Regions from separate parts of the Lentilactobacillus terminaliae genome, predicted to be linked through region 2. Evidence: a T-box and tRNA genes for the amino acid it is inferred to sense, from the RefSeq annotation. Region 2 holds a T-box; the other holds one or more tRNA genes.

Region 1 (11,605 bases), 920 kb from region 2:
CTACATCTTGACCCTAAGAGTCAGGGATTTTATCTGCTTCAGCGAATTCAAGATGAAGTTCATAGGTTTGCGATAACTTTCCATCGCAAGGTGCATACAAAAAATACACTGACTTCACGTTTGGATGCAATTTCTGGTGTTGGCCCCAAAACTAGAAATAAATTATTAAGAAAATTTGGATCATTGAAAAAAATTTCAGATGCATCAGAACAAGATATACGGGATTTGGGAATTAGCGAAACTGTTGCCAAAACAATTAAATTTTCCCTGGGTAAAATCACTAAACCAGATGAAGCTAAGGAATAGTCCATTTGTTTTTGGTAATAATAAGAATTACTTTGACGTTGATTTGCATTGTCTGTATACTGCATCTTGGGTACATCTGTACTGAACTTAATAGATTAAGGTAAAAATGGTGAAAATATATGTTCGTTGATCAAGTAAAAATTGATGTCAAGGCAGGAAATGGCGGTAACGGAATGGTTGCTTTTCGTCGCGAAAAGTATGTTCCTAACGGCGGTCCTGCTGGTGGTGATGGCGGTCACGGAGCCGACATTATCTTTAAAGTAGATTCCGGAATGAATACGTTGATGGACTTTAGATATCATCGTAAGTTCAAAGCGCCCGCTGGTGGAAATGGTGCCAACAAATCTATGACTGGACGCAGCGCTGAAAATTTAATTGTTCCTGTACCAGAGGGAACAACTGTTATTAATGAATTAACGGGTGAAGTAGTTGGTGATTTAACTGAACCTGACCAAGAATTAGTAGTGGCAAGAGGTGGTCGCGGTGGTCGTGGTAATATTCATTTTGCCAGTGCGAAAAATCCTGCTCCAGAAATTGCTGAAAACGGTGAGCCAGGTGAGGAAGTTTCTCTAAAATTAGAGCTTAAGGTTCTGGCTGATGTCGGGCTAGTTGGTTTTCCTTCCGCTGGTAAAAGTACTTTGCTATCTGTTATTACTAGTGCCAAACCTAAGATTGCAGGCTATCATTTCACCACGTTGGTACCTAACCTTGGTATGGTCAGATTAAATGATGGCCGTGATTTTGCTGTAGCCGATTTGCCTGGACTTGTTGAGGGTGCCTCTGAAGGGGTTGGTTTAGGTATTCAATTCTTACGACACGTCGAAAGAACTCGAGTAATCCTTCATTTAGTTGATATGTCAGGTGAAGAAGGCCGTAACCCGTTTGAAGATTATTTAGCTATCAACAAAGAGTTAGAAGCCTATGATGAATCTATTTTAGATCGACCACAAATTATTGTGGCTACCAAGATGGATCTTCCAGAATCTAATGATAATTTAGCTGAATTTAAGCAACAAATTGCTGAAGATGATCGTGGCAAAGATTTCGAAGTTTTACCAATTTCTTCAGTTACTCATGATGGACTTCAAGAGTTAGTTCAAAAAACTGCTGACTTATTGGAACAAACAACTATAATTCCTACAAAGCCTCTAGAAGAAACCGCTGAATACGAGTATCATAAGACAAGTGATGATCTTAACATTAGCTTTGACGATGAGATCGATTCATGGGTCATTAAGGGTGCTGAAATTGAACGATTATTCAAAATGACTGACACCATGCATGAACAAAGCATGTTACGATTTGCTCGTCAAATGAGGGGAATGGGGATTGACAAAGCTCTTAGAGATGCTGGAGCTAAAGATGGGGACACCGTGACAATCCTTGATTTCTCCTTTACTTATGTTGATTAATTAAAAAGTAAAACAAGGTAGGAATTCGGCATGCAACAAGCACAAAAAAGTAATAAAAGTAGGGGTAAACGATTAAAGAAAAGTCGTTATATTACTGGCTTTGATGGAATTAGAGCCTTGGCAGTGGCTGGAGTGATTATTTATCATTTGTTGCCGTACAATCTGCAAGGCGGTTACATGGGGGTACCCATATTCTTTGCTGTTTCTGGTTATTTGATCACGGATCTGCTATTACAGGAATGGGAACAAAACGGCCGAATTGATTTTATTGGTTTTTATGTTCGCAGACTGAAACGACTATATCCTGCCTTAGTTGCGATGCTTATCGGAACTGGGGCATACATAACGTTATTTCAACGATCTTTATTAGCTAATTTGAGATCAATCATCGGTACCAACTTAGTCTACTTATATAATTGGTGGGAAGTTGGGCATGGACAAAGTTATTTCGATCGTTTCAACGGCGAATCACCCTTTACTCATTTGTGGTCATTGTCGATAGAAGGTCAATATTATCTGATTTGGCCTCTGCTATTAACAGCAATGATCATTTTGATTAAACGAAAGCAGATTATTGCTTGGATCATGCTAGCTTTTGCAGTTCTTTCTGCGGTCTTGATGGGTCTCTTGTACACTGGACCGGATAATTTGAATCGAGTTTACTACGGAACAGATACCAGAATGTTTTCAATTGTTCTTGGAGTTACGTTGGCAATAATTTGGCCGGCCACTCATTTAAAAGCTTCGATTTCCAATCGGGGTCGTTGGACTTTGAATTGGATGGGAATCGGCGCATTTGTAATCATGGGATGGTTGTATTTTGTCCTTTCTGGTCAAAGTGTATTAGCTTACCGTGGTGGTATGTTCTTGATGTCCTTGGCATCTGTTGCGCTGATTGCTGCGTGTGCCCATCCGGGATCAGATGTTAATCGCTGGTTAACTAACCCAGTGTTTGCTTGGGTTGGTACAAGAAGCTACGGTATATATCTTTATCAATTCCCAGTAATGATTTTTTATGAAATGCGCGTTACAAACATCGCGGCACATCCGCTTTGGAATGCATTGATTGAAATTGCTATTATTTGTGTTATCAGTGAGTTGTCATATAGATATATTGAAAATCCACTTAGAAGATATCATTATTCTGAACTTCCTAGCGCAGTAAAAAATTTTTTCAGTCAACAATCAACGTTTGGACTAAAGAGATTGTGGGTAATTCCAGTCGTATTGTTAGTAGGAATTTGCGCTTATGGAAGTGCGATTGCTCCTAGCAAAGAAGCTAAAACTGCTTTGCAAAAGGATATTGTAAAGAATCAAGCTAAATCAGCCCGTAAGAATAAATTAGCTTTGGCCAAGCAAAAGCAGGCTGAGGCCGCTGCTAAAAGTGTGAAGCGACAACGTGAGCTTTTAAAGAAAAAACTTACACCGTCACAAAAGCGTATCGCAAATAATTATGGATTGACTAAGCTTCAGTATTTAACAGTGCACCAGCAACCAGTCACTGCAATTGGAGATTCGATTATGGCTGATACTAGTCATGATTTGCAGACTGTCTTCCAACAGGCATATGTTTCAGCTGCCGTGGGTAGACAAATTTGGCAGGCTTCATCCGTTATTAAGCAATTGAAGAATAAGGGTGAACTGGCCAATAATGTGGTTATTAATCTCGGCACCAATTCGCCAATGACTGCCTCTCAAATCGATTCAGTTATCAAGGAAATTGGTCCTAAAAGAAAGGTTTTTTGGATTAATTGTCATGTTCCTACGAGGAATTGGGAGACTGAAGTTAACAGAACTATTGCACTAGCAGCTAAGAAGTATTCGAACGTTTATATGATTGATTGGCACAGTTATAGCCAAGGCAATTCTAATTGGTTCTGGCAGGACAATGTTCATCCTAATCCAACTGGAAATACCAAATTCGTTCAGTTAGTTGCTACTGACATGAGTAAAGTATTGAAGATAAAATAAAAAAGTTTGACCTCTCACGAGATCAAACTTTTTTATTATTGCAAACTAACATTTAATCCTTGAGCGGGAGCAGGACTAATTTGAGTGCCTTGTAAATCATAAATCGCGCCGAAATTGATAGTTACTTTATTGGTTGGCTTAGTCCTGTAATCTTGAAGATAGCCGACGGTGGTGAATGTTTCAGTTTCATTAGCTGTAAGGTGATGACCTGCAGAGGAATCTGTTAACTGGTTGTTAACTGCAAGTGTGTTTCCTTGATCAGTTTGAACGCTGTTGATTCCATTGAGTGCGATCGTTGCGTTTTGTTTATTTGTTACGGTGTAGTTGATGACGAAAGTATAGTACTGGTTCGGCACACTTTGTAAATTTAAAGTTTGGGCGACAGCTTGCTTGGCTTCGGCAGTTTTAGGTGTGTTCTTAATTACTTTAGCTTTAACGATTTTGTAAACAACATTGTCATCTGTCAGTGTTGTAGGTTGCTCATTGATTTTTGATAGTTGTTGTTTGGTACCAAAGTTATCAAATGTATATTGACTTGTCTTAGTTAAGTTTCCATTTTTAGTGTAGTTACTTGAGTGCCTATCAGCTGCAGGCACCCGATAGCGATAGTTTGTTAAATCTTTGTGAGGCTTCTTTTGTGGATCTTTTGATGACGAAGAAGTTGATTTAGTAGATGAACTATTCTGCATTTTAGCGGATGACGCATCGCGATTTTGATTATTAGAAGTGTCTTTGTCGGAAGCATTGTTTCCACAAGCAGCCAAACCTAGAATTAGGCCGGAAATTCCTAATAAGTAACCGATTCTTTTCATATCTCTCTCCCCTTAATAAAAAACTAATGTCTTATCAATAATTCTAAACCCAAATGTCAATTTTTTAGTATTAAAGAACCGAATATCATAAGAATTTGGTATTTTCTTAACTATCGTCATGAATTGGCTTAAACTCAAGGTTGAATTTGAGCTTTGACTATCAGTTTTAGTTTGGAGAAAAATAGTTGAATCTTCCCAGATAACCTGAGTAATTGGTTCAAAATGTTGGTTTTTAACCATTAGTAAGACTAAGTTAGTGTTAAGCATGTTGCTTGCTCTTATGAATTCATTTAGGTTCAAAGTCACACCTCCGTTTGTGAATACTTAACCTCAAATTATGATACAATTATATAGTGTTTTTTTAAAATTAGATTAATAAATCGACTTAAACAAGGGAAATAAATTATGCAAATTGAATTTTTAGGGACTGGAGCAGGTTCTCCAGGTAAGTTTCGAAATGTTTCAAGTTTAGCACTCAGATTGTTGGATGAAATCAATTCAGTGTGGTTATTTGATGTGGGTGAAGGCACCCAGCACCAAATCTTAAGATCAACCATCAGGCCTCGTAAAATTGACAAGATATTTCTAACTCATTTACATGGTGACCATATCTTCGGATTGCCCGGCTTGTTGAGCAGTCGTTCGAATCAGGGCGGCGAAAGCGACCTTGAAATATATGGCCCAAAGGGAATCAAACAGTTCGTTGATGTGAGTTTACGAGTGTCTGGAACCCGACTTTCATACAAATTGAAGTATCATGAATTAGAAAGCAAGGCGGAAGGACTAATATTTGAGGATGACAAATTCTCAGTATATGTGGCTCCTCTAGATCATAGAATTGAAAGTTTTGGTTATAGAATCGTAGAGCATGATCACCCAGGTGAGCTAATGGTTGATAAGCTTAAGGAATTAGATATACCTTCAGGCCCTGTTTATGGTCGAATCAAGAATGGTGAGACAGTTACTTTAAATGATGGTCGAGTTATTGATGGTAGCAAGATGATTGGCCCAGCCCAACCAGGAAGAGTAGTTGCCATACTGGGAGATACCCGTCAGACAGATAACGCAGTCAAACTAGCCGAATCTGCTGATGTGTTAGTTCACGAAAGTACTTTTGGTAAAGGTGAAAACAAATTAGCAAGAAACTATTATCATTCTACTAATATCCAGGCTGCTAAAGTTGCTAAAAGTGCCGGTGCAAAAAAACTATTATTGAACCATATTTCTGCTCGTTATACCGGCAAGATGGCCCATGAGCTCGAAAAACAAGCCCAATCAATATTTCCTGATACAAAAGTCGTTCGTGATTTCGATGTGATTGATGTGCCGTTTAATAAATAACATTACTAAATTATATTGAGGGGATATAAATGAAAAAACAAGTTGGAACAATTATTGGAATCATTTTGATTATTTTGGTGGCATCCTTTTCATTGATGAATCTAAATGCCGTCGAAATCAATTTTGGATTTACCAGAATTCAAGCCCCATTAATAATCTTGATTTTGGTTTCACTATTGTTAGGGGCGCTAATAATCTTTATGTTCTCATCAACGCAGAATCTCAAGAAAAATCGAGAAATGAAACGATTTGAAAAATTAAGTAATGCCAAACAATTAGAATTATCGACTCAGATCCAAGATTTAAAAGATAATTTGACGAAGATGGAAAATCGATTGAAAAATTCTGCTGGTAAACAAGTTCTTGGTGAGAAGGATCAGCAGATTGTTGAACTTGAAAAACAAATCGAAAAATTAAACAAGAATTTGTAATGATAAGTTAGGGTAGGTAATTAATGATTAAGTCTAAGTACGATTGGAAAAAGATGGATGTACCATCTAACCCTGAACTTGCTGAACAGTTTACTAGCCAGCTTGGAATCAGTGAGTTTATTGCCAATATTTTAATAAACAGAGGTATCGATAATTTAGATGATGCTAAGCATTTTTTGACCCCTGATATTACTGATTTGAATGATCCATTTTTATTGCCAGATATGCAGAAAACAGTCGAAAGAATTCAAACGGCAATTGCTAGTGGTGAACAAATTACTGTTTATGGTGATTACGACGCAGATGGAATTACCAGTACAACCATCATGTTTGAAGCTATTGAAGATTTGGGCGGTAATGTCGATATTTATGTTCCTAACCGTTTTTCTGATGGATATGGTCCAAATGTTAAAGCATTTAAAAATATCATTAATGACGGTACCACTTTAATTATTACGGTCGATAATGGTGTTGCTGGTAACAAGGCGATTGAAGAAGCCAATAAGCTTGGATGCGACGTTATTGTTACTGATCACCATGATTTACCAGATGTCTTGCCAAATGCATACGCGATCGTGCATCCGCGTGTCAAGACGAGTGATGGTAATTTATATCCTTTTGGAATGCTTTCTGGCGCCGGCGTAGCTTTCAAGGTAGCCACTGCGTTGTTAGATGAGGTTCCTTATGATTTGTTAGATATTGCTTCAATCGGAACGGTTGCCGACGTAGTTTCATTAACTGGTGAAAACCGGGTGATCGTATCATTTGGTATTCAGGCGATTCAAAACACCCAACGTCCTGGATTATTAGCACTGTTAAAGCAAGCCAAGGTCAACTTGGGTACGTTTAATGAACAAGATATTGGTTTTGCGTTGGCTCCTCGGCTTAATTCACTTGGTCGAATGGGGGATGCCAAAGTTGGTGTAGATCTTTTGCATACTTTTGATGAAGAAGAAGCCCAAGAAATCGCTAAGTTTGCGGATAAGCAGAATGATGAGCGAAAAGAATATGTTGATAATTTTTTTGCTGAATCACTGAAAATCATTGCTGCAGACGATAAGTCAAAGGATGCCCCTGTGACAGTGGTGGTCGGTAAAGAATGGCATCAAGGAGTTTTAGGGATTGTTGCTAGTCGTTTGGTGGATCAATTTCAACGACCAGCGATAGTGTTAACAACGCTAGCCGACTCTGATGAAATAAAAGGGTCTGGTAGAAGTATTCCCAGTTTTGATTTATTTAACGCAATCGATCCAATTCGTGATAAGATGGTCGGCTTTGGTGGACATCATTCTGCGGTTGGATTAACGATGCCTGCTGACCAGTTGGATACATTAAAGTCCCAATTGGCCAAATCTGCTCAAGAGCAAGGATTAGATTTAACAACTAAATCAACCAAGATGATTACCAGCGATATAAATATTGATGATGTGAACTATGATTTTTATGAAGACCTACGAAAATTAGCTCCATTTGGTGAGGATAATCCGGAACCAGTTTTTGAGTTTAAATTCAGTGAGATAGCTGATGTTAAAAGAATTGGTCAAGATTCATCTCATCTTAAGTTTTCAATCAAAGGACGTAAGAACCAGATCGGTGTCATTGCATTCAAACTGGGATATTGTGCTGATGACCTAGTTGATAAAAGCAGCACTACAAAGATAATTGGTGTTATTGGCACCAATACGTGGCGCAATCAAACGAATCTGCAGATCATGGTCGAAGATATGCGCCAGGTGGAACAGCCTGTTATCGATATGCGCACTAATAGATTGCATACTAAGATGTTTAATAATTCTGGAACGTATGTATTTTTTCACCAATCTATTAAGCAACAACTAGCTTCTGTCATTCCAGAGGATGGACATGCTTATTTATTTACCGATTTAGTTGAAAGACAAGTGCATTTGGATACAGTATTTATTGTTGATTGTCCTGATGATATTGAAGACTTAAAGGCTGTTCTAAAAAATACCACTCCTAATAAAACAATTTTTTATTTGTATAAAAAACAATTGGTTTCAAAAATAGGGATGCCAGAAAGACAATCTTATGCTAAACTATTTAAGTTCGTTTCAAATCATCAAGATTTTGATATCGTAAACCAATTGAGCCAAGCCGCTGATGGATTAAAAATCGATCAACGTTCATTGGCCTTTATGATTAAGGTGTTCTTAGAACTCGGATTTGTTTCAAGGTCGGGAAATGTCATCAGATTAAATCCGGCACCTGAAAGCAAACAGTTGCAAACGGCACCTAGTTATCAACTTCGAGAAAAACAGATTGATGCAGAACAACACCTATTGTTAGCAAACACAAGTGAATTAGTCAGTTTCGTATCGAATTATTTTGAGACTGATGAAAGGAAGAAATTAAATGGCAATTGATTTTACACAGTATATAGCTTCTTATGAAAACTATCCTGAACCTGGAGTACTCTTTAGAGATATTTCTCCATTACTTGAAAATGGGGATGCTTATAAAGCTGCTACTAATGAAATCGTCAAGTTTGCACGTGAACGTGACGTAGACATGGTTGTTGGACCAGAAGCACGGGGATTTATTGTAGGTTGTCCTGTTGCTAATGAACTAGGGGTTGGCTTTTCACCTGCTCGTAAGCAGGATAAGCTTCCTGGTGAGATTATTTCTGCAAGTTATGATCTCGAATATGGCAAAGCAAGTCTATGCTTACGCAAAGATGCTATTAAAAAAGGCCAACGGGTGTTGGTTACTGATGATTTACTAGCCACTGGAGGAACTATAGACGCTACCATCAGAATGGTGGAAGAACTCGGTGGAATCGTTGTTGGAACGGCATTCATTATTGAATTAGAAGAGCTAAATGGTCGCGACAAAATCGCTGATTACGACATTTTAAGCTTAGTTAAATACTAAAAATCACGAGCACTCATTTGAGTGCTTTTTTATTATTTAAAATTAAGTGATGTGGTATTATTTGGTTATAAATATTAGGGAGGCGTAAATCGTGGAGCTTACGGAAACGGATTACAATATTTTAAAAGCAATTCAATCTGGTCGAGTGGAGTCGGGTACTAGTCCAAGTCACTTCGTTGATTATTGTGATAATGAAATCGGTGGTGATCCTCGGCCACTGATTACAGAAGGCTACATCAACGCCGATCGATTTATAAATGGTCTAACGGATAAGGGTACACAGGCCATTTTAGATTATGAAAAAAATCATAGTAAATAAAGTAGTAGACAAAAAAATGGACTAGTCAGTGACTAGTCCATTTTTAATTTAAGGTGAGTACAGGAATTGAACCTGCGCGCCCGCTCAACACGGGTTCGCCGGATTTCGAGTCCGGTGCATTACCACTCTGCCAACTCACCACAACAACCATAATTATATCAATTGGTAATATGGTTGTAAATCGTTATATGTTAATTTTATGATTTGGATAGCTTACTTTTTGCAAAGCCAAATACTGCTGGAAGTAAGGAAATTAGGATTATTCCGATCACTACCATGGAGAAGTGTTCTTTAACAAATGGAATGTTACCGAAGAAATGGCCACCGCCACAGCAAAGAATTACCCATGTGATACAGGCTGAGATATTGTATTTAGCAAAACGTCGATAGCTAAAATCAGATGTCGCAGCTACGAATGGCACTAGTGTTCTGATGATTGGCATGAACCTTGCAAGAAAGATTGCCCATGCACCGTATTTATCGAAGAAGCTTTTGGCACTGTTAAGATCTTTTTCTTTTATGAACCTTCCGAGGACTCTATGCTTAGGAATCAATTCACCAAATTTTCTACCTAAATAGAAGTTAAGTGAATCTCCACTTATCGAAGCAACTAGAAATAGTATTACAAATAGCCAGGGATGAAGTCCGTAACTAGGGTTGGCAGCTAAAGCAGAAGCTGCAAACAACAATGAATCTCCAGGTAGGAAGGGTAAGATTACCGCTCCAGTTTCAATGAAGATCACAGCAAACAGAATTAAATACGTCCAATTTCCAAAGGTTCCTACTATGTTTACGAGGTGATTATCAATATGGAGAATAAAATCGATGATTGTACTCAAAAAATCAGTCCTTTTAATGTTTAATTATTATGATAACAAAAAATATATGAATTAATTCAAAATTCGATAGTGTTTAGAAAAAAGCAAACTTTTGAGATTGGACACTGTTAGTTAAAGCAAGTAGAATGTTTTAAGTTGGGAGGTTTGTTAATGAAACCAAAAGTCGGAATGAAGTTAAAAGTTAAAGTTACTGGTATCCAAAGTTATGGTGTTTTTGTTGACATTATGGGTGAATATCGAGGCCTGATTCACATCTCCGAATGTAAAGAAGGGTATGTAGCTAACATTAGTGATTATTTTTCGGTTGGCGATGTGGTCGACGCTATTATCATAGATATAGATGAATATACTGGTAGAATAAGTCTATCGACAAGGACTAAAAGTGTAGATCTAAGCGTGCTAAACCAACATCTACATCCAAATCGACAGTTACAACACTATTGGACGAACTATCATATCAACTCGGGATTTTCACCTTTAGATGCTAACCGTGAATCGTGGTTGAAAGAAGCTAGAAAGAAATTTGAATAATTTTTCAAAATAGTCTTGACCGACGCGCTGATACTTGGTAAACTTATTTTTGTTGCTTAATTAGTAACGCAAAACATTTCAGTTTGAGTTTCAAATTAATTAGAAATTCTTCTTGATTTTAAATTCAAAACCTGATATATTATAATAGTTGTCAAAAGCGATGACATCAGTCATTGGACGACATTATTTAACAAAAGTAGACCTTTGAAAACTGAACAAAATTTTCGACAAACAAATGTGTAGGGTTCTTTGATCGTTAGATCAAAGACAAACAATTTGCGAAGTCAATTCGCTAGTAACAAAAAATAATCATGAGCTTACAAGCTTATCATTTTAAAATGAGAGTTTGATCCTGGCTCAGGACGAACGCTGGCGGCGTGCCTAATACATGCAAGTCGAACGCGTCTACGTTAATGAAATCAATGTGCTTGCACGGCGATGGATTTAACATTAGACGAGTGGCGAACTGGTGAGTAACACGTGGGTAACCTGCCCTCAAGCAGGGGATAACACTTGGAAACAGGTGCTAATACCGTATAACAACAAAAACCGCATGGTTTTTGTTTGAAAGATGGTTTCGGCTATCACTTGAGGATGGACCCGCGGCGTATTAGCTAGTTGGTGAGGTAATGGCTCACCAAGGCAATGATACGTAGCCGACCTGAGAGGGTAATCGGCCACATTGGGACTGAGACACGGCCCAAACTCCTACGGGAGGCAGCAGTAGGGAATCTTCCACAATGGACGAAAG
Region 2 (11,605 bases):
TGTTAGTCCATCACATGAAGAACAAAACCTTTCAGAATTAAACAATGAAAATTAATTAATTGTTAAAACTGGTCTATTCCATATTGGAATAGGCCTTTTTTAATTTATAGGTTGTTGTGATTGACGTTTGGAATCTCATTATGTATTATTAGTAACAATTGGTATATATAATAATGAAAGCGGGGATGTATATGAAAAAGTATATTTCAAAAGGTAAGTACGATCGCATGTTGAAACTTACCAACGATAATGGGGTAATTGATGCTCTGGCAATTGATCAACGAGGATCACTAGTTAAGGCAACACAAAAGGCCGCTGAAGAAGCAGGCAAAACATGGTCCATGGACATGGTCTATGATTTTAAGGAGATAGTTTCGAAATATCTAAGTCCTTTGAGTTCGGCAATTCTCTTGGATGAACAGATGGGCTTTAAGGGTATTCAAACCAAGTCAGCTGATACTGGTTTAATCATGTCTTATGAAAAAACTGGCTATGATGCAGACACTCCAGGTCGCCAACCAGCTTTGATACCAGAACAATCGGCTCAGATTATGATTGAAAAAGGTGCCGATGCTCTTAAGGTGTTGGTATATTACAATCCTAATGATCCTGATGAAGTCAATGACGCTAAGCGAGCATTTGCTGAACGGTATGGCACTGAAGCTATGGCTGCCGAAGTACCAACGTTCTTTGAAGTGGTTACTTATGATGACAGATTTGCACCAGACTCACTAGAATTCGCTAAGATCAAGCCTGAGTTGGTTATCAAATCTATCAAAGAATTTACACAAGATAAGTACCACATTGACGTTTTAAAAATGGAAGTTCCGTTCAATCCGAAGTACGTTAAGGAATGGAATTCAGACCTAACTGAAGCAGCTTATGCTGAAACTGAAGCCCAAGAATATTTAAAAACTATGGGTGAGGCTGCCACCAGACCATTTATTTTCTTGAGTGCTGGTGTCCCAATGGCAACATTCCAAAGAGAGCTCAAGCTTGCTGGCAAAGCTAACGTACCGTTCTCTGGTGTTTTAAGTGGTCGGGCAACTTGGATCGACGGAATTGAGATCTTTGTTAAAGAGGGTTCAGATGCCTTGATTGAATGGCTTAAGGATCAAGGAACTAAAAACATTACGGGATTAACTTCGATTCTTAACGAAACAGCTATCCCTTGGTATGAAGTATATGGTGGCAAAGACAATCTTGAGATAGTTGAATCTGAGGGCTTAAAATAAGTTACTACTAGATATTGATAACCACATTTGAAGATAGTACAATATATAGTGTTAATTAATAATATCAAATGAGGGGTACTAATAATGCTAGTATTAGCTGGAACCATCGGAGCAGGGAAGACATCTCTGACACAAATGTTGTCAGATCATCTCAGCACACCTGCTTATTACGAGTCTGTTGATAATAATAAAATCTTGCCACTGTTTTATGAGAATCCTAAGAAGTATGCATTCCTACTTCAAATCGATTTCTTAAATCGTCGTATGGATGACATTAAACAGGCTTGGAAGGTCGGTCAAAGTGTAATGGATCGTTCGATTTTCGAAGATTCATTACTATTTCATTTGAATGCAGACTTGGGTCGTTCAACTGATACTGAAGTACAAATTTATGATTCGTTGCTTCAAAATATGATGCAAGAAATGCCTAGTTCAGAGCATTCTAAAAATCCTGATTTATTGATTCATATCAACATTTCGTTTGACACCATGCTTGAAAGAATCAAGAAACGTGGCCGTCCATACGAACAAATCGATACTGATCCTAGCTTGTTTGAATACTATAAAGATTTGAATTCTAGATATTCTAGTTGGTATGATAGCTATGATAAATCACCAAAAATTCAAATTGATGGTGATCGTTACGACTTTGTCGAAAGTGAAAGCGATCGTAAACAAGTTATTAGTTTGATCGATGATAAAATCAATGAATTAGCCATTTAATGATTGCAGTCTAGTCTTTGATTGGTTATACTTTAGTCAATAAAAACGTTTCGTACCTTTAAGTAGATTTCAGAGAGACAATGGTTGGTGAGAATTGTCATCGAAAATTCCAGTACGAGTAAACGGGCAGGTAATGCTGCACGGTTGTATACCGTTACCATACTTAGAGTGTTTAGTCTTAATATGGACTAAAAACATGGGTGGCACCGCGAAAAGGATCCTTCGTCCCAATGACGAGGGGTCCTTTTTTATACTTTCGGAGGGATGGATATAATATGTTAGATATTAAGTTGATTAGAAAAGATCCACAATTTTTTAAAGATAAGTTGGCAACCAGAAACATCAAACCAGAAAAGATTGATGAGTTATTAACTTATGATGCCAAACGTAGAGAGTTGATCGTTCAGTCAGAATCACTCAAAGCTAAACGAAATGAAGTATCAGAACAAATTTCTCAACTTAAGAGAAATAAAGAAGATGCTTCATCTGCTATTAATGACATGAAAGAAGTTGGGGCTGAAATCAAGGGCCTCGATGAACAACTTCGTCAAATCGAAGCTGATCAAAATGATTTGATTGCGCACTTACCTAACGTGCCTGCTGATGATGTTCCAGTTAGTTTGACTGAAGAAGGTTCTGTGGAACTTAGAAAAGTTGGCGAAATTCCTAGCTATGATTTTGTGCCAAAAGAACATTTTGAAATTGGTGAAGATCTCGGCATTTTAGATTTCGAACGCGCAGCTAAGGTTTCTGGTAGTCGATTTGTATACTATGTTGGTGATGGTGCTTTACTTGAACGTGCCGTTTATAATTTCTTCCTTGATGAAAATACCAAGGCTGGATACCAAGAAATGCTAACACCATACATGGTTGGTGAAGATGCAATGTTTGGTACAGGTCAATTTCCAAAGTTTAAGGAAAATAAATCTGGTTACGAAACTATGGATGGTGATCGTGAGTACACACTTATTCCAACCGCTGAAGTTCCATTGGTTAATTACCATCGAGAAGAAGTTTTACCTGCTGATAAACTTCCTATGTCATTAACTGCATTGTCACCAGCATTCCGTTCTGAAGCTGGTAGTGCTGGTAAAGACACTAGAGGATTGATCAGACTTCATCAATTCAATAAGGTAGAAATGGTCAAGTTCACGAAACCAGAACAATCATGGGATGCTCTTGAAGATTTAACTCATCAAGCAGAATCGTTACTTCAAAAATTAGGCTTGGCATATCACGTAATCACGCTCACAACTAGTGATATGAGTTTCACTGCTGCCAAAACTAATGATTTGGAAGTTTGGTTCCCAGCCCAAAATCGTTACCGTGAAATCTCTAGTTGTTCAAATACAACGGATTTCCAAGCTCGTCGTGCACACATCCAATATCGAGATGAAGACGGCAAACTTCAATTTATTCACACTTTGAATGGATCTGGACTTGCAGTAGGACGCGCAGTTGCCGCTATTTTGGAAAACTATCAAAATGCTGACGGAACTGTCACAGTACCAGATGTCTTAGTTCCTTACATGCATGGAAAAACAAAAATTGAAAAGCAAAATTAAAGTATGCTAAAGCGTTGATCAATAAGGGGTTATCCGTTGTTGATCGGCGCTTTTTGTATGTCTAGGGAGGTTTTTAAACGGTGCCGAAGCATCAAAGAGTGAATAAAAAATCAAAAAAATTAAAAAAAGGCTTTCCTTAACTAGCAGGATACGCTATAATAATTCTTGTCGAAAAATTGGAATCGCGACTTGATAAATTGTTTTAAATTAGTTATTGACGCTGTTTACAAGCGATGATATAATTTAATAGTTGCGTTGATGAGATGTCTCTATCATCCATTTTTAAAACGTATCATGGAGGATTAGCTCAGCTGGGAGAGCATCTGCCTTACAAGCAGGAGGTCACAGGTTCGATCCCTGTATCCTCCATATGAGCCGTTAGCTCAGTTGGTAGAGCATCTGACTTTTAATCAGAGGGTCGGCAGTTCGAGACTGCCACGGCTCATTGCCGGTTTTTCGAAGTATGCGGGCGTGGCGGAACTGGCAGACGCGCTAGATTTAGGTTCTAGTGTCTATTGACGTGGGGGTTCGAATCCCTTCGCCCGCAGTTGTTCCATTTTTTATGCCGACTTAGCTCAGTTGGTTAGAGCGCTTCACTAGTAATGAAGAGGTCGGGCGTTCGAATCGTCTAGTCGGCATTTTGCGGAAGTAGTTCAGTGGTAGAACATCACCTTGCCATGGTGGGGGTCGCGGGTTCGAATCCCGTCTTCCGCTTCCGTCCTTCGACGGTAGCAACTTACATTTATATATTTATTTTGCACCCATAGCGCAACTGGATAGAGTGTCTGACTACGAATCAGAAGGTTGTAGGTTCGACTCCTACTGGGTGCATTTTTTATACCGTTTTTTAGGTATATTTCGGGAAGTAGCTCAGCTTGGTAGAGCACCTGGTTTGGGACCAGGGGGTCGCAGGTTCGAATCCTGTCTTCCCGATAGTGCATAAGTCAACCTGAACAGATTGAATTGATCTTGATGGTTGTTAATACGAACAGGACATGAGGCTTTAAGCCTTGTGTCCTGTTTCCTTTTTTGCTTAAATTAGAGATATATGATTGTGCTACTACAATAGGTAGTGATTAAATATTTTTAGTTTACGGGAAGTAGCTCAGCTTGGTAGAGCACTACGTTCGGGACGTAGGGGTCGCAAGTTCAAATCTTGTTTTCCCGATTTTTTAGTTTGAGAGATATTAATTGCAATTTGAATCTGAGTTTGTATAATAATAGTCAGTATTAGTCAAAGATTGGGTGATTATATGGCTGACGAAAACATTTCAGATTTGATTGAGAAGTATTTGAAAAAGATTCTAGCGGAAAATGAGACTGTAAAGATTCGTCGCTCGGAAATCGCCGGTTTATTTGACGTTGTACCTTCACAAATAAACTATGTGATTAATACACGATTTACTATTCAAAATGGTTATATCGTTGAGAGTAAACGTGGCGGTGGGGGTTACATTCGAATCGAAAAGGTTAATCTGCTAGATGACATTGATATTTTAGATTCATTAATTAACGCAATTGGCAACGGAATCTCTAAAAGAGATAGTGAAACGATCGTTTCCACGTTATATAATAATGAATTAATCAATCGTAAAGAGGCAACTATAATCCTCTCTGCGATCGATAAGAGTGCAATTGACTTGAACAATAGTGAATTAACGGATATACTTCGAGCCAATATAATGATTTCTATTTTAAATCGGCTCAAGTATGACCGCTAGAAAGCGAGGGTATTTATGGATAATTTATTCACACCAAGCGCAAAGAACGTTCTTTCTATAGCTCAACAGCAGGCAAAGCGTTTCAAACACCAAGCAATTGGAACGGAACACTTGCTATTAGGATTGTTAATGGAAACAAATGGGATTGCTTACAAGGCACTTTCTCAGTTTTCAGTGACATCTGAAGATATTGCTGAAGAAGTAGAACGATTTGCTGGATATGGTACTTTAAAGAATCTTGATTCGAATGATTATTTACCGTACTCTCCGAAGGCCAAAGAGGTTCTGGCTCAGGCCGGTGATTTTGCAAAAAGAAATGGCGTTCCGAAGGTTGGAACTGAACATATCTTACTAGCATTGTTGACAGATGAAGAAGCACTTTCTTCAAGAATTCTGACTAATCTGGGATTAGATTTAGCGCAAATTAGAAAAGTAACTTTACGTAAAATGGGAGTAAGTGGTAATTCGATGTCTCCTAACAATAAAAATAATCGTCGTCAAAATGGGCAATCTTCTAATAAACAAGATGGTTCTGCGACACCTACCATTGATTCATTAGCACGTGATTTAACTGAATTAGCACGTGAAGACAAGCTAGATCCTACAATTGGTAGAGATTTAGAAGTTAAGCGAGTTATTCAAATTCTTGCCCGTAGAACCAAAAATAATCCAGTGTTGATCGGTGAACCAGGAGTTGGTAAAACTGCGATTGCTGAAGGACTTGCTCAAAAAATTGTCAATGGTGAAGTGCCGTCTGATATGACAGACAAACGATTGATGATGTTAGACATGGGTTCTTTAGTGGCTGGAACTAAGTACCGTGGTGAGTTTGAAGATCGTTTAAAGAAAGTTATTGAAGAAATTTATCAAGATGGACAAATTATTTTATTCATCGATGAATTGCACACATTGATTGGTGCTGGTGGTGCTGAAGGTGCTATCGATGCATCTAATATTTTGAAACCTGCCTTGGCGCGTGGTGAACTACAATTGATCGGTGCCACGACGCTTGATGAGTATCAAAAGTATATTGAATCAGATTCAGCATTGGAACGTCGTTTCGCTAAAGTTAACGTCAACGAACCAACTGCTGATGAAACTTTGGAAATTATCAAGGGATTACGTCCTAAATACGAAGCTCACCACCAAGTTGAAATCACTGATGGTGCCTTGGAAGCAGCTGTATCACTTTCTAATCGGTACATCTCTGATCGATTCTTACCTGACAAAGCTATTGATTTAATGGATGAAGCAGCAGCCAAGGTTAGAATTGACAAGCTGGAGACTGGCAAGGTCAAAACTGATCATCAAAAAGTTTCAGAACTATATAGTGAATTAAATGAAGCTTTGTTGTCTCAGGACTATGAAGCAGCCGCTAAACTTAGAAAACAAGTTAACGACTTGGAAACTAAGTTAGCTCAAAGTTCAGATGCCAATGAAGACCATAATTACAAGGCTAAGGAAACTGCAGATGATGTCGCTGATGTTGTTTCTGAATGGACTGGAATTCCAGTCACTCAAATGACCCAAACTGAAGCGGATCGATTAGTTAACTTGGAAAGTGTATTGCATAAACGAGTTATTGGCCAAGAAGAAGCAGTTTCAGCGGTGTCACGTTCAATCAGACGTGCCCGCAGTGGCTTGAAGGATCCTAATCGTCCAATCGGCTCATTTATGTTCCTTGGACCTACTGGTGTCGGTAAAACGGAATTGGCTAAGGCGGTTGCTGAAGCTGTCTTTGGCTCCGAAGACGATATCATCCGGGTGGATATGAGTGAATTCATGGAGAAGTATTCAACTAGTCGTTTGATCGGTTCTGCACCAGGATATGTTGGCTATGACGAGGGTGGTCAATTGACTGAAAAGGTTCGTCAAAAACCATATTCCGTTGTCCTATTTGATGAAGTTGAAAAGGCGCATCCAGATGTATTTAACTTGTTATTACAAGTGCTCGATGATGGCTATTTATCAGATTCAAAGGGTCGTAAGATCGACTTTAGAAATACAGTTATCATTATGACTTCTAACCTAGGTGCAACAACTCTTCGCGACAAGAAGACTGTTGGTTTCGGTGCTGATGAAGCAACCGAAGATTACGAGGCAATGAAGTCAACTATCCAAGAAGCCCTTAAGCAAAACTTCAGACCTGAGTTTTTGAATCGAATTGACGAAACAGTTATCTTCCATTCATTAACTAAGGATGAACTTGCTAAGATTGTTACATTAATGACTAAGCCAGTTGTTAATCGGATTCATGAGCAGGGAATCGATATTAAGGTCACAAAGACTGCTATTAATATCATTGCCAAAAATGGTTATGATCCTGAGTATGGTGCTCGACCAATTAGAAGAGCTATCCAAACTCAACTCGAGGATAGTTTGAGTGCTAAATTATTAGCTAAAGAAATTGTTCCTGGAGATTCAGTTACTGTTGGTGGTCGAAATGATCAAATTACAATTTCAGTAAAGAAACCAGAACGAAAAGATTTAGTTAAAGGTAAAAAGTAGAATATTTTTCGAGGCAGGCAAATTATTGACATTGATTAAATAAGTTGTTATATTAATTGTTGTATTTGTTGTGAATCGAAATGGTCAGCGCGATCTATTGTCCGGGTTGACCTGCATAAAAACCAAAAGCAAGTCGTAGCTTGTTTTTGGATTTTTTTTGCTTAAAATCCGGAGATTTTGCTCAAAACAGCAAAATGTAATCAAACTGTAACATTTCGATTCGGGAATTTTTGTGAGAGGTGAAAAACTTGGCAGGACATTTAGTTAAATATGGAAAACACCGCACCCGTCGAAGTTATGCACGAATTAAAGAAGTGCTTGATTTACCTAATCTGATTGAAATCCAAAGCGATTCATATAATTGGTTTTTGGATGACGGATTAAGGGAAACATTTGACGGCATTATGCCAATTGACGATTTCCAAGGAAAGTTATCCTTAGAGTTTGTTGATTATCAACTTTTGGAACCAAAATATACCGTTGATGAGGCTCGCGAACATGAGGCCAACTATTCAGCTCCATTACACATTACTTTGAAATTGACTAACCACGAAACTGGCGAAATCAAGACTCAGGATGTGTTCTTTGGAGACTTCCCATTAATGACTAATCAAGGTACTTTTATCATTAATGGTGCAGAACGAGTTATTGTTTCACAATTAGTTCGTTCTCCTGGAGTTTACTACCACGAAGAAAACGATAAGAACGGTAAGGTTTCCTTCGGTACAACTATCATCCCTAACCGTGGTGCATGGTTGGAATTTGAAACTGATGCAAAGGGCGTTTCTTATGTACGAATCGACCGGACTCGTAAGATTCCGTTAACAGAATTAGTACGTGCCTTAGGTTTCGGAGCAGATTCAGAAATCAATGAGATCTTTGGTGATAACGATAGCCTGGAACTTACTCTTGAAAAAGATGTTCATAAAGATACTGACGATTCACGTGTTGAAGAGTCATTAAAGGACATATACGAGCGTTTACGGCCAGGTGAACCTAAGACTGCTGACTCATCAAGAAGTTTGTTAACTGCCCGTTTCTTTGATCCAAAGCGTTACGACATGGCACCAGTAGGTCGTTACAAAACTAATAAGAAACTAAGTTTGAAGACTCGTTTATTAGGTCTTACTCTTGCTGAAACATTAGCTGACCCAGATACTGGTGAAGTTATTGCACAAAAGGGAACTTTAATTACTAAAGATGTAATGAAGGACTTAACTCCTTACCTTGATAATAAAGATTTCAAGGCTTACACATTCAACCCTTCTGAAGAAGCTGTAGTTACTGAACCAATGACTGTTCAAATCATTAAGGTTCAATCTGAAAACGATCCTGAAAGAGTTGTTCCAGTTATTGGTAATGACAATATCAGCCTCGACTTCAAACACATTACTCCTGCTGACATTATCGCCTCAATGAACTACTTCTTTAACTTACAAGAAGGTATTGGTTCAACAGACGATATCGATCACTTGGGTAATCGTAGAATTCGTTCAGTTGGTGAATTATTACAAAACCAATTTAGAATTGGTCTTTCAAGAATGGAACGTGTTGTTCGTGAAAGAATGTCAATTCAAGATTCTGCAACTGTTACTCCACAACAATTGATCAACATTCGACCAGTTGTGGCTTCAATTAAAGAATTCTTTGGTTCATCACAACTTTCTCAATTCATGGATCAAACTAACCCACTGGGTGAATTGACTCATAAACGTCGTTTATCAGCCCTTGGACCTGGTGGTTTGACCCGTGATCGTGCCGGATATGAAGTTCGTGACGTTCACTATACCCACTATGGCCGTATGTGTCCTATCGAAACACCTGAAGGACCTAACATCGGTTTGATTAACAGTTTATCTAGTTATGCTCGAATCAACCGCTATGGTTTTATTGAAACTCCATACCGACGTGTTGACTGGACTACTCATAAGGTTACTGACCGAATTGACTATTTAACTGCTGATGAAGAAGATAACTTTGTAATCGCTCAGGCTAACTCACCATTGAATGACGATGGTTCATTCGTAAATGATGTTGTTATGGCTCGTTCACAATCAAACAATATCGAAACCAACATCGATAACATTGACTACATGGATGTTTCACCAAAGCAAGTAGTTGCCGTTGCCACTGCATGTATTCCTTTCTTGGAAAACGATGATTCTAACCGTGCCTTGATGGGTGCTAACATGCAACGACAGGCCGTTCCTTTGGTTGATCCTCATGCACCATTGATCGGTACTGGTATCGAATATAAAGCTGCCCATGATTCTGGGGTTGCATTGATCTGTAAGTATGATGGAACTGTTGAATACGTTGATTCTCGTGAAATCCGAGTTCGTCGCGAAGACGGTACCTTAGATAATTACAAATTAATGAAATTCCATCGTTCAAACGGTGGTAAGAACTACAACCAACGTCCAATCGTTAAGGTTGGCGACAAAGTTGATGCTGACGAAATCTTAGCTGATGGTCCATCAATGGAAGGCGGAGAGCTTGCTCTTGGCCAAAACCCAGTTGTTGCCTTCATGACTTGGCAAGGATATAACTTCGAAGATGCCATCGCTATTAACGAGCGATTGGTTAAGGACGATGTTTATACTTCTATTCATATTGAAGAATACGAATCAGAAACTCGGGATACTAAATTAGGACCTGAAGAAATGACTCGCGAATTGCCAAACGTTGGTGAAGATGCTCTTAAGAACCTTGATGAAAACGGTACTGTTATGATTGGTGCCGAAGTTCATGATGGTGACATCTTGGTTGGTAAGGTAACACCTAAGGGAGTTACAGAATTATCAGCTGAAGAAAGATTGCTACATGCCATCTTTGGTGAAAAATCACGTGAAGTTCGTGACACATCATTGAGAGTTCCTCATGGTGGTGGCGGTACAGTTCAAGACGTTAAAGTGTTTACTAGAGAAAATGGTGATGAATTGTCACCTGGTGTTAACAAGATGATTCGTGTTTACATCGCTCAAAAACGTAAACTTCAAGTTGGTGACAAGATGGCCGGTCGTCATGGTAACAAGGGTACTGTTTCAGTAGTTATCCCTGAAGAGGATATGCCTTACTTACCAGATGGAACACCAATTGACATCATGCTTAGTCCCATGGGTGTGCCTTCACGTATGAACATTGGTCAAGTGTTGGAAATCCATTTAGGAATGGCTGCTAAGAAATTAGGCATCCACATTGCTACACCTGTTTTTGATGGTGCCCGTGATAGTGATATTTGGGACGCTGTTAAAGAAGCTGGTATGGCTAGCGATGGTAAGACAATTGTTTATGATGGTCGAACTGGTGAACCATTCGACAAACGAATCGCCGTAGGGGTTATGCATTACATGAAACTTGCCCACATGGTTGATGATAAAATTCATGCACGTTCAATTGGACCTTACTCATTAGTTACTCAACAACCACTTGGTGGTAAAGCACAATTTGGTGGACAGCGTTTCGGTGAAATGGAAGTTTGGGCACTTGAAGCTTATGGTGCTGCTTACACATTGCAAGAAATCTTAACTTACAAGTCTGATGATGTTACTGGACGTGTAAAGACTTACGAAGCAATCGTTAAAGGCGAACCAATTCCTAAGCCAGGTGTTCCTGAATCATTCCGAGTTCTTGTTAAAGAACTTCAATCACTTGGACTTGATATGAAAGTGCTTGATAGTAGCAAGAAAGAAATTGAACTTCGTGACTTAGACGAAGAAGACGACGTTTTAAATGTTGACGCAATTAGCAAGATGGCTGAGCAAAAAGCTCAACAAGAAGCTGCTGCCAAGCCAGCATCACAAACTGAATCTACGCAAACGAACAACGAACAGTAATGGGAGGTTGAACTAGT

The links. The T-box of region 2 lies ahead of serS (serine--tRNA ligase). A T-box ahead of a tRNA ligase gene usually reads a tRNA of that ligase, here a tRNA-Ser.
Region 1: it has a tRNA-Ser gene. The T-box ahead of serS (serine--tRNA ligase) is inferred to sense a tRNA for this amino acid. The anticodon was not compared.

What each region holds. Positions count from the first base shown of each region.
Region 1 is NZ_CP168151.1:1,445,249-1,456,853, reverse strand. Features, by position in the region: gene uvrC (excinuclease ABC subunit UvrC) at 1-306, shown strand, start outside; gene obgE (GTPase ObgE) at 426-1,718, shown strand; gene O0236_RS07690 (acyltransferase family protein) at 1,749-3,689, shown strand; gene O0236_RS07685 (hypothetical protein) at 3,725-4,501, opposite strand; gene O0236_RS07680 (hypothetical protein) at 4,514-4,801, opposite strand; gene rnz (ribonuclease Z) at 4,907-5,842, shown strand; gene O0236_RS07670 (lipopolysaccharide assembly protein LapA domain-containing protein) at 5,872-6,273, shown strand; gene recJ (single-stranded-DNA-specific exonuclease RecJ) at 6,297-8,657, shown strand; gene O0236_RS07660 (adenine phosphoribosyltransferase) at 8,647-9,165, shown strand; gene O0236_RS07655 (hypothetical protein) at 9,257-9,484, shown strand; tRNA gene O0236_RS07650 (tRNA-Ser) at 9,536-9,624, opposite strand; gene O0236_RS07645 (VTT domain-containing protein) at 9,682-10,323, opposite strand; gene O0236_RS07640 (CvfD/Ygs/GSP13 family RNA-binding post-transcriptional regulator) at 10,474-10,854, shown strand; rRNA gene O0236_RS07635 (16S ribosomal RNA) at 11,189-11,605, shown strand, end outside.
Region 2 is NZ_CP168151.1:526,066-537,670, forward strand. Features, by position in the region: gene O0236_RS02515 (amino acid permease) at 1-55, shown strand, start outside; gene O0236_RS02520 (tagatose 1,6-diphosphate aldolase) at 192-1,235, shown strand; gene O0236_RS02525 (deoxynucleoside kinase) at 1,320-1,958, shown strand; T-box leader at 1,998-2,191, shown strand; gene serS (serine--tRNA ligase) at 2,234-3,523, shown strand; tRNA gene O0236_RS02535 (tRNA-Val) at 3,820-3,892, shown strand; tRNA gene O0236_RS02540 (tRNA-Lys) at 3,896-3,968, shown strand; tRNA gene O0236_RS02545 (tRNA-Leu) at 3,989-4,070, shown strand; tRNA gene O0236_RS02550 (tRNA-Thr) at 4,088-4,161, shown strand; tRNA gene O0236_RS02555 (tRNA-Gly) at 4,166-4,237, shown strand; tRNA gene O0236_RS02560 (tRNA-Arg) at 4,281-4,354, shown strand; tRNA gene O0236_RS02565 (tRNA-Pro) at 4,383-4,456, shown strand; tRNA gene O0236_RS02570 (tRNA-Pro) at 4,618-4,691, shown strand; gene O0236_RS02575 (CtsR family transcriptional regulator) at 4,777-5,244, shown strand; gene O0236_RS02580 (ATP-dependent Clp protease ATP-binding subunit) at 5,260-7,752, shown strand; gene O0236_RS02585 (DNA-directed RNA polymerase subunit beta) at 7,992-11,588, shown strand; gene rpoC (DNA-directed RNA polymerase subunit beta') at 11,604-11,605, shown strand, end outside.